2 regions of the Stenotrophomonas testudinis genome follow, and region 2 is predicted to be linked to the other one. Evidence: predicted binding sites of a transcription regulator. Region 2 holds the regulator's gene; the other holds the start of a gene.
What was found. The regulator FliA, encoded in region 2, starts transcription of late flagellar genes. The targets are predictions, from matches to a motif close to TAAAGTTTNNCNNNCNNNGGCCGATAA.
Positions count from the first base shown of each region.

Region 1: a site for FliA is predicted at 3,620-3,646, ahead of NQ204_RS03695 (methyl-accepting chemotaxis protein). Genes of this name have one in related genera too.

Region 1 covers NZ_JAMOKY010000003.1:218,197-223,633, reverse strand. The annotation lists gene NQ204_RS03710 (SOS response-associated peptidase family protein) at 1-874, shown strand, start outside; gene NQ204_RS03705 (response regulator) at 890-1,270, opposite strand; tRNA gene NQ204_RS03700 (tRNA-Leu) at 1,407-1,492, shown strand; gene NQ204_RS03695 (methyl-accepting chemotaxis protein) at 1,555-3,393, opposite strand; gene NQ204_RS03690 (GNAT family N-acetyltransferase) at 3,671-4,081, opposite strand; gene NQ204_RS03685 (hypothetical protein) at 4,097-4,372, opposite strand; gene NQ204_RS03680 (DUF5694 domain-containing protein) at 4,538-5,437, shown strand, end outside.
Region 2 covers NZ_JAMOKY010000054.1:22-5,458, reverse strand. The annotation lists gene NQ204_RS18535 (chemotaxis protein CheA) at 1-1,674, opposite strand, end outside; gene NQ204_RS18530 (protein phosphatase CheZ) at 1,677-2,282, opposite strand; gene cheY (chemotaxis response regulator CheY) at 2,282-2,674, opposite strand; gene NQ204_RS18520 (RNA polymerase sigma factor FliA) at 2,732-3,475, opposite strand; gene NQ204_RS18515 (MinD/ParA family protein) at 3,472-4,359, opposite strand; partial or broken gene flhF (flagellar biosynthesis GTPase FlhF) at 4,346-5,437, opposite strand, start outside.

The sequences.
Region 1 (5,437 bases), on a different contig from region 2:
CGAGCTGTACGCACACGATCCCGGCAAGAAGCGGCCGAAGACACCCAAAGCCATGGACGATGGTTTTGCCAGCGCACGCACCGAAGAGGGCCGCGACATCGTGGCGAAGATCCAGCAATGGCATGCCGAGGAGCAGCAGACGCTGCAGACCGAACTGCTGAAGCAGGGCGAACGGCGCGACATCGCCAACGCCACCCTGGCCACGCGGCCCACGCAGAAGGCACGCAACGACCTGCGCGTGGCCAGCAACCGCATCGAGCGCGCACAGGCCCGCCTGGACGACCTGCACCGCGTGCAGCTGCTGCCGCGCGACAACCGCATCTTTCCCGGCACGTACGCACCGGTGATGGTCAGCGAGAACGGACAGCGGGTCATCAAGCCGATGCGCTACCAGTGCCGCCTGCCGGACAAGCCCGCACGCAACGACGTGCTGTACCCGGGCACCTACAACGCGCGCCGCGACAGCCTGGAAGGCTACTGGCGCGGCGCCTTCGGCCTGCGCCATGGCGTGGTGGTGGTCAGTGCGTTCTACGAGCATGTGCCGCGCCACGCCATCGCCGGTCGCAGCCTGGGTGCCGATGAAAAGGAACAGGACGTGGTCCTGGAATTCCGCCCCGACCCACCGCGCGACCTGTTGCTGGCCTGCCTGTGGGCCGAATGGGAAGGACCGGAGGGGCGCCTGCTGTCCTTCGCTGCGATCACCGACGCACCGTCGGCCGACGTGGCTGCCGCCGGCCATGACCGCGGCGTGGTACCGATCCGTCGCGAACACCTGGACGCCTGGCTCAATCCCGATCCGGACCAGCTGGCCACGCAGTACGCCATCCTCGATGACCGCGAGGATCTGCGTTACGTCTACGAAGAAGCGGCCTGAGCCGGAAGACTGCCCTCAGGCCCGCGCGCCGGTACGGCCGACCGCGCGCAGCAGGGCCTGCGACAGATCCACCGACAGATAGGGTTTCACCAGCAGCACGCCGTCGCGCATCGATGCAGGCAGCTGCTCGGCGGTCATGCCGGTGGCCAGCACGAAGGGCACGCCCGCTGCAGCGAGCGCCGCGGCGACCGGCTCACTGGTTTCGTTTCGGGCCAGCCGGTAGTCCAGCAGTGCCACGTCCGGCGAGGTTTCCTGCAGCAGGCGCAGCGAATCAGCAACCGTCGCCGCCAGGCCGACGACCACGGCGCCGGCCTGCACCAGCTGCATCTGCAGCAGGGCCGCACTCATTTCGTCGTTTTCGACCACCAACACGCGCAGATCCTGCAACGCCGCCATGGGGCCTCCCCCCACCTGTTAAGCCGATCCAGTATAGCCATCAGCCAGCCATTGCCGGCAGGACGGCGGGCTTCTGGCCCTGTCCGAACAGGCCTCTATGAAGGTCCGCCGGGCTCGGTTACACTAGCCCGCTGCTGCCGGTGTGGCGGAATGGTATACGCAGCTGACTCAAAATCAGCCGGGGGTAACCCCATGAAGGTTCGAGTCCTTTCACCGGCACCATTGAACAAAAGGCCAGGTCATCGATCTGGCCTTTTGCGTATCTGAAGGCTCATCCCCCGGCTTCAGTGGACCACCCGCAGCATCGGCGTGCGCAGTGCCGTCGCACTACCCTGCCCCACATCAACCCGGAACCCGGCCACCGTCTGCAGCAGCTGCGCGGACTGTTCCTCCATGCTGCGTGCCGCCGCCGAGGCCTCTTCCACCAGTGCCGCGTTCTGCTGCGTGCCCTGGTCGATCAGGTCGACGGCCTGGTTCATCTGCTGGATGTCATCGCTCTGCTGCTGGGCCGCCGTGCTGATCTGGGTCATCAGATCACTGACACGGCGTACGTCGCGCACGATCTCATCCATGGTGCGCCCGGCGCTTTCCACCTGCGCGGTGCCGGCGCCGACATTGGCCACCGATGCGTCGATGAGCTGCTTGATCTCCTTGGCCGCGCTGGCCGAACGCTGCGACAGCTCGCGGATCTCGGTGGCCACCACGGCGAAACCACGACCATGCTGGCCCGCGCGTGCCGCTTCCACCGCCGCGTTCAACGCGAGGATGTTGGTCTGGAACGCAATGCCGTCGATCACCCCGATGATGTCGACGATGCGGCGCGAGGAGGCGTTGATCACCGCCATGGTCGAGACCACTTCATGTACCACGGTGCCGCCGCGCGCGGCCACGTCCGCCGCGCCGCCGGCCAGTTCACTGGCCTGGCGTGCGTTGGTGGCAGTGCGCTGCACGGTGTCGGCCAGGCCCTTCATCGACACCGCCGTTTCTTCCAGCGAGGCCGCCTGCTGCTCGGTGCGCTGGGACAGATCGCTGTTGCCCTGCGCGATCTCGCTCGCGCCCACCGCAATGGTGTCGGCGGCCAACTTGATCTGGCCGAGGATGCCGGCCATCGCCTCCACCAGCGCATTGACGCCCTCGCACAGCTCGGCGATGGGGCCGCGCTTGTCGGTCATGTCCACGTGGTGGGTCAGATCGCCCTGTTTTGCCGCCGCCACCACTTCGCGGGTCTGCGCGACGGCGCGCTGGGTGGCCTGGTTCTCGTGCACCTGGGCAGTGATGTCGGTCGCGTACTTCACCACCTTGAACGGGCGGCCGTTCATGTCGAGGATCGGGTTGTAAGACGCCTGGATCCAGACCTCGCGCCCGCCCTTGCCCAGCCGCCGGTACTGCCCGGCGTCGTACTCGCCGCGGCCAAGCTTTTCCCAGAAGTGCCGGTACTCGGCACTCCCACGGTGGTCGGGTTCGACGAACAGGGAATGGTGCTGGCCGCGGACCTCGTCCAGCGTGTAGCCGGTGGCAGCCAGGAAGTTGGCGTTGGCCGACAGGATGCGTCCATCCAGGCTGAACTCGATGACCGCCTGCGACTTGTCGATCGCCGCCAGCTGGCCTGCCGAATCGGCGGCCTGCAGCTTCTGCGCCGTAATGTCGGTGGCGAACTTCACCACTTTGTACGGCCGCCCCTGGCGATCCAGCACCGGGTTGTACGAGGCTTGGATCCAGATCTCGCGCCCACCCTTGCCGAAGCGCCGGTACTGGCCGGCGTCGAACTCGCCGCGCGCCAGCCGCGCCCAGAACTCGCGGTACTCCGCGCTGCGTGCATGTTCGGGATCGACGAACAGGGAATGATGCTGGCCCTGGATCTCGTCCAGGCGGTAGCTCACCGCCTGCAGGAAGTTGTCGTTAGCCTGCAGGATGGTGCCGTCCAGCGCGAATTCGATGACCGCCTGCACGCGATGCAGCGCAGCCACCTGCGCGGCCAGCTCATCCTGGCGGTGATCCTGCGCGGACAGCTCGGTGGAGGTGCGATGACCGCCCAGCGCGCCCAGCATCACGCGCCAGGGCGAAAAACGGGAGTGCGGGTCGGCCGGTGTCTGCTCACCCGCCGTGAAGCCTGGCATCAGCATCGTGGGTTCCTCGGAGTCCAATGAAATGCAATCCGGCGGGCGGGTGCCCGGCGGGGCCATCAATTGCCTGGACTTGCAGACGCGCGGGGAAGCGTCCTTGTTCGTTGTGTGCGTAAAGCTCTGGACTGCGGACTGCGGACTGCGGAAGGCGGTACACACAGCACGGACCGCCCGTCGGGGCAGCCTGGAGTCCAGCAGCGAGGGACAGGAGCGGGATCCAGTCAGGTTATCGGCCGGCAGGTCGCGGCCTTTAGGGTCATTTGCAGTTCCCGCGTCTTCACAGCACCCGGCGATATAGCAGCTTGCCCTCGGCCTCGCCCTGGGGCTGGTAGCCGTTGCGCTCCAGCAAGGCCACCATCTGCGGGAAGGCCTGCGAGGTCTTCACCTCGATACTGTCGTAGCCCTGCGCGGCAGCCCAGCGCTGCTGGGTTTCCAGCAGGGCCTGGGCGATGCCCTGGCGGCGATGTGCCGGATGGATGCCGCCGACCCAGCTGTAGAAACGCCGGCGGTCCAGCGCATAGCCGACCTTGAAGCCGACCAGCTCACCGCCCTGCTCGGCCACCAGCACCAGGTGGCGACGGCCGGCCAGGCGTTGCATGTAGGTGGCATGCGTGCACCCCTGGCCCAGCTCACCCACGCCCTGCAGCACCTGCAGGGCTTCGTCCAGAGTGCCTGCCCTTACCAGCATCATGTTCCTCCGCGGTCAGCGTTGCCGCCACATCATCCAGCGCAGCACGGCGATGGCCAGCACCGCCGGCAGATAACCGAGACTGCCCACCCAGACCAGCAGTGCCGCAGTCACCCAGTTGCCGCCGCCGCCAAAGAACCACGGCGCGGTCTGCAGGACATGCAGGGCAAGCGGCAGCAGCAACACCGGCGACAGCCGCAGCAGCTGCCAGCGCCAGCCCAGCGGCCCGACAAAGCCGATGATCGCACCGAACAGTGCGGCGATCGTCACGATGGGGAGTGCGGCGTCCATGTCGTCGTTCGTTCCAGGTTGCAACGTCCATTGTGGCCCATGCCACGCCTGGCTGCGATGCAGGCAGCGGCCGGAAGGTTGCAATGACCAACGGGGGATTCCTTTGCGCGGTGCTGCGTGCAGGATCATCGTCATCACGGATGCATCCATTGCAGGGAGAAGCCCATGTTCAAACGTCGTGCCTGTGTTCTGCTGTTGAGCCTGTGCAGTGCCGCCGCCGGCGCCGCCGATGCACCCTACCGCTCCGCCTTCCATCCTGGCGAGCACAAGGGACCACCCGCCGGCCGCTTGAATGACGTCCTGGTTCTGGGCAGCCCGCATCTTTCCACCCTGCCCGACGCGTTCCAGCCGGCGATGCTGGAACCGCTGCTGGAGCGCCTGCAGGCGTGGCAGCCCACGGCCATCGCAGTGGAGAACGTCTCCGGCCTGCAGTGCGACTTCATGCGCCGCAGCCCGGCCCGCTATGCCGACAGCGTGAGTAGCTACTGCGTCGACACCGCACCGGCCGAGGCGGCGACCGGACTGGATGTGCCCGGCGCCAGTGCCGAAATGGAGCGTCTGCTCGCCACATGGCCGAAGGACGCCACGCCGGCACAGCGGCGCAGGCTGGCTGCGGTGGCCCTGGCCGCCGGCGAACGCGGTTCGGCCATCGTGCAGTGGCTGCGCCTGCCCAGCAGCGAACGCCGCGCGTCCGACAGCCTGACCCCGGAACTGGTCGCCTTCCTCGACGCACGCGTGCTGCGCAAGGACGAGGTGAACCTGGTCGCCGCCCAACTGGCCGCACGGCTGGGGCTGGAGCGGCTGTGGTCTGTGGATGACCACACCGCCGATACGGATACGCCCGAGGAACAGCAGAAAGCGTTCGCCAAGGCCCTCCGCGGCGCCTGGGACAACCCCGCCGGCAAAGCGCGCAGCGCCGCCTCCGCCCCCTTTGAGGACAATGTGAACCAGCCGGGCGGACTGCTGGCGCTCTATCGCCACGAGAACTCCCCGGAGACCGCACAGAGCGTCTACGACAGCGATTTCGGCGCCGCCCTGGTCGAGCCGTCACCGGAGGGCTTTGGC
Region 2 (5,437 bases):
ACCGGCCTGCAGCACCACGATGGTCAGCAGCGTGGAGGCGGCCGGCGTCACATCCAGCCATTGGCGCAGGTCGACCAGCGGCAGGGTGTGCGAGCGGCGGTCCAGCACCGCGCGGCCATCGAACCAGCCCAGCGAAGTGCGCGGCGCGTGCAGCACTTCCATCACGCGGGCCAGCGGCAGGGCGTAGACATCCTCGCCGGCCTGCACCAGCAGGGTCGGCAGGATGGCCAGGGTGAGCGGCACGCGGATCAGGAAGCGGCTGCCACGGCCCAGTTCGGACTGGATCTGGATCTGGCCGCTCAGTTCACGGATGCGCGACTGCACCACGTCCATGCCGACGCCGCGGCCGGAAATATCAGTGACCTGCTGCTTGGTCGAGAAGCCCGGCAGGAACACCAGGTGCAGGCATTCCTCGCTGCTCAGGCGGGCGGCGGCTTCCGGATCGATCAGGCCCTTCTCGCGTGCCTTGGCGCGCAGCTTTTCCGGATCGATGCCGGCACCGTCGTCCTGTACTTCGATGCTGACGTAGTCGCCTTCCTGCTGCGCCGACAGGCGCACATGGCCCATCCGTGGCTTGCCCTGGGCTTCGCGCAGGTCGGGCATTTCCACGCCGTGGTCGATGGCGTTGCGCACCAGGTGCACCAGCGGGTCGGCCAGCGCTTCGACCAGGTTGCGGTCCAGTTCGGTCTCGGCGCCGATCAGCTCCAGGTCCACTTCCTTCTGCAGCGAACGCGCGACGTCGCGGGCCACCTTCGGGAAGCGCGAGAACACCTTGCCGACCGGCTGCATGCGGGTGCGCATGACCGCCGACTGCAGGCGCGCGGTGGCGATGTCCAGCGTCGACACGGCGCGGTCCAGCTCTTCGTCGCGCAGGCGGGTGCGCAGGGTCTTGAGCCGGTTCCGTGACAGTACCAGTTCGCCGATCAGGTTGACGATGGCGTCCAAGCGCTTGGTATCCACGCGCACGGTGTGTTCCGCTTCGGCCACCGGCTTGTTCGCCGCCGGCTTGGCCGCCGCACGCGGCGCAGGTGCCGGTGCCGGCGGTGCCGCGACCGGTACCGCAGCCACCGGCTTGGCGCCGGGCACGGCACCGCCATGCAGCTGGTCGAGCAGGGCTTCGAACTCGTCTTCGCTGATCAGGCCGTCGTCGGCCTTCTTCGGCGGTGCGACCGCAGTCGGGGCGTTGCCGCCGTGCAGCTGGTCGAGCAGCGCTTCGAACTCGTCGTCGGTGATCAGGTCGCCGCCGGCAGCAGCCGGCGCGGCCGCCGTGGCGGCGCCCGTGGAGGGGCTCGCACCACCGTGCACGTCGAACTGGGCGATCAGTTCCGGCGGCGCATAGCCGGGTTCAGTGCCGGACGACACCGCGTCGAGCATCGACTGCAGGTAGTCCAGCGACTGCTGGGCGGCATCGAAGTGATGGGCCTGCAGCACGGCTTGGCCGGCACGCGCGGCGCCCAGCGCTTCTTCCGCCGCATGGCACAGCTCGACCATGGCGGTGATGCCGAGGAAGCCGGCGCCACCCTTCAGCGTGTGGTAACCACGGAAGACCGCATTGAGCTGGTCGTTGTCCTGCGGTGCCTGTTCCAGCGACACCAGCTGTTCGCCCAGGCGATCCAGGATTTCCTGGGCCTCGATGATGAAATCGGCAGTGATGTCGTCGGCAACCGCGCTCATGCTTACAGCCCCAGATCCGACAGCAGGTCGTCGGCGTCGTTCTGCGAGACCGCGTGGCGGTCCAGTCCCTTCAGTGCCGGCCCGGCTAGTTCCGGGTCGGTGCGATGCTGTTCCGGCGGCAGGCCGAGCGCGCCGAAGCCTTCGTGCACGCGGCGGACGATGCCGACCACGCGACGGATGATCTGCCCGGTCAGGTCCTGGTAGCTCTGGGTAAGGGCGATCTCGGTCAGGTTGTGGCGGATGCGCTCAAGCTGTTCGCCCTGGCCCGGCTGCAGGCCATCTGCACGCAGCTGTTCGGTCAGGGCGCGGCATTCCTCGGCCAGGTCCAGGGTGCGGTGGGTGGCCTGTTCGGTCATCGCCACCACGTGGTCCAGGCGTGCGCAGGCATCGTCCAGCTCGCCGGCCTCGTCGGGCACGGTCGGCAGTTCGCCCAGTGCCTGGCCCAGCTCGCGGGCCAGCCGTGAAAGGCCGCTCATCATCGGCTGGGTGCGCGCGGCCACCAGGCTGTCGATGCGCTGGCGCCAGGCGGTCTCGTCACCCGACTCCAATGCATCCAGGGCCTCCTGCAGGCGCAGGGCGAGGGCGCTTCTGTCGACCTGGGCGTCCATCAGGCGCTCGCTGCCAGGCGTTCGAAGATCTTGCCGAGCTTCTCTTCCAGGGTCTGCGCGGTAAATGGCTTGATGATGTAGCCGTTGACGCCGCTCTGGGCCGCTTCGATGATCTGCTCACGCTTGGCTTCGGCGGTCACCATCAGCACTGGCAACGTCTTCAGCTTGGCATCGGCGCGGATCGCCTTGAGCAGCTCGATGCCGGTCATCACCGGCATGTTCCAGTCGGTGACCACGAAATCGAACGGCTGGCTCTGCAGCAACGACAGCGCGGCATGTCCGTCCTCGGCTTCTGCGGTGTTGGTGAAGCCCAGATCGCCCAGCAGGTTCTTGACGATGCGACGCATGGTCGAGAAATCGTCAACGATCAGGATGCGCATGTTCTTGTTCAAAGCAGAGTTCCTTTGTTGTTCACTGCGGGCGGCCGGGGGCAGCCGCCTCGCGCATGTTCATTGCTCGAGGCCGGCGTCGGCCGCCTCGAAGACCTTCAGCCTGCCGCGCAGTCGCAGCACGGCCTGGCCGTGGATCTGGCAGACCCGCGACTCGCTAACGCCTAGCACCGCGCCGATCTCCTTCAGGTTCAGCTCCTGCTCGTAGTAGAGCGACAGCACGAGCTGTTCGCGCTCGGGCAGGTGGCCGATCGCCTTGCCCAGCTCGCGGCCGAATTCGCCGCGTTCCAGCACCTGCTGCGGCGTCGGGCCGCCCTGGGCGACCGTGTCCAGCTCGCCCTGGTCCTCGATGCGCGATTCCAGGCTCAGCACCTGGCCACGCGAGGCGTCTTCCATCAGGCGCAGGTACTCGGGCAGGGGCATGTCCATCGCCGCGGCCACTTCGGTGGCGCTGGCGGCGCGGCCGCTGCTCTGCTCCAGCCGGCGGATGGTGGCGGCGGCGTCGCGGGCACGGCGGTGCACCGAGCGCGGCACCCAGTCGCCACGGCGGATCTCGTCGATCATCGAGCCACGGATGCGGATCGAGGCGTAGGTCTCGAACGAGGCGCCCTGATCGGCGTCATAGCTGCGCGAGGCTTCGATCAAGCCCATCATGCCGGCCTGGATCAGGTCGTCCACCTCGACGCTGGCCGGCAGGCGTGCGGCCAGGTGGTGAGCGATGCGCCGCACCAGATCGGAGTGCTGGGCGATGACGTCGGTCGCGCTGGCGCGCTGGACTTCCTTGTACTGGGCTGCACCTTTCATACGGTCACCCCACGCTGCTTGAGGATGCGTTCGAGGAAGAACTCGACGCCGCCACGCGGTTCGGTCGGCGCCTGCCAGCGGGCGGTACGGCGGGCGATCTCGGTGATCGCCAGCGCGGCCGGGCTGGACGGGTAGGCTTTGACCACCGGCTGCTGGCGCTGCACCGACAGGCGCAGCCAGTCATCCTGCGGCACGCAGCCCAGGTAGTTCAGCGAGACATCGGCGAGGAACTTCTCGCAGACGCGGGTCAGCTTTTCATACAGCACGCGGCCCTCGTTGGGGTCGCGCACCATGTTGGCCACCACCTGGATGCGGTCCACGCCACGTTCGCGCGAGAGCACCTTGATCAGCGCATAGGCGTCGGTGATCGAGGCCGGCTCATCACAGACCACCACCACGGTGTCCTGCGCGGCCTGGCAGAAGGTCAGCACGCCGTCGGTGATGCCAGCGGCTGTGTCCACCACCATGATGTCCAGATCACGTTCCAGCTCGGAGAACACGTTGACCAGGCCGACGTGCTCGGCCGGGGCCAGTTCGGCCATGTGCCGGCGGCCCGAGGCGGCCGGGACCACCAGGACCCCGTTGGGGCCCTCGATGATCACCTCGTCCAGGCTGCAGCGGCCGGCCACCAGGTCGGCCAGGGTGAACTTGGGGTTCAGGCCGAGGATGACGTCGATGTTGGCCAGCCCCAGGTCGGCGTCCAGCAGCAGGGTGCGTTTGCCCATGCCCGCCAGCGCCACGGCGAGGTTGGCCGATACGTTCGTTTTGCCCACGCCGCCCTTGCCGCCGCTCACTGCGATGGTGCGGACAGGGCCGAGCGGCGCGCTGCGGGTCGCCGACAGCGGGAAGGTATTGGTCAGCTTGGCGTACTCACGCGACGGCATGGTTCAACTCCGGGTTGCAGGGCATATCGGCCGCTCGGCGCAAATCTTCAAGGCGAAGTACGAGATTGGCTGCACTGGCCCGGTGCAGGTCCTCCGGGACGTCCTGTCCATCGGTCACCCAGGTGATCGGCAGGGCGTGGTCGACGGCCACCGAGAGGGCGTTGCCGAAGCGGCCGGTCTCGTCCAGCTTGCTCAGCACCAGGCCCTGCAGGTTGGCCGCGCCGAAGCGGCGGACGACCTCGTCCATGTCACCGAAGCTGGTGTTGGCCGGCAGCACCAGCAGGGTGCGCACCTGGCGGGCGGCCCGCAGCCACTGCAGCTGGGCGGCCAGGGCACGGTCGCGCGGGCCCAGGCCGGCGGTGTCGATCAGCACCAGCTTGTAGTCCTGCAGGCGCTCCAGCAGCTGGTCCAGGTCGGTGCCGCTGTTGGCCTCGTGGACGGCGATGCCGAGCTGGCGGCCGTAGCCGTACAGCTGCTCGCGGGCGCCGACGCGCATCGTGTCGGTGGTCACCAGGGCGACGTCACGCGGGGCGTGCTTCTCGGCGAAGCGCGAGGCCAGCTTGGCGATGGTGGTGGTTTTGCCGGCACCGGTCGGGCCGACCAGGGCGATCACGCCGCCTTCTTCCAGCGGGTCGACCGGGGCGATCGGCAGCTTGCGCGAGATCAGCCCCAGCATCAGGCCACGACCGCGGTGGGCCTCGGTCTCCAGCGGGATCTGCATGGCCACGTCGCGCGACAGGCCCGCGTCGAAGCCGTACTCGTCCATCAGGTCCAGGGCGGTGGCGCGCACCGCGCTGCCACGCAGGCGCTCATCGGTGAAGCGGTTCATCTCGCGCTCGATGACCTGACGCATACCGGCCACCTCGTGGCGCAGCTGGCGGATCTCGCCGTCATCGGCGGCGACCATCGTCAGCGCCGGGGCCGGAGCCAGCTGCGGCGCGGGTGCCGGGGTCGGCAGGGCGTCGGCCAGCGGCGCCATATCGTTGGCGGGCATTTCCGCCGCCGGCGCTTCGATGGGGGCGACCACGGCGGCGGCCGGGGCCACCACGGCCTCGAGCGGGTCGGCGAGGATCGAGTC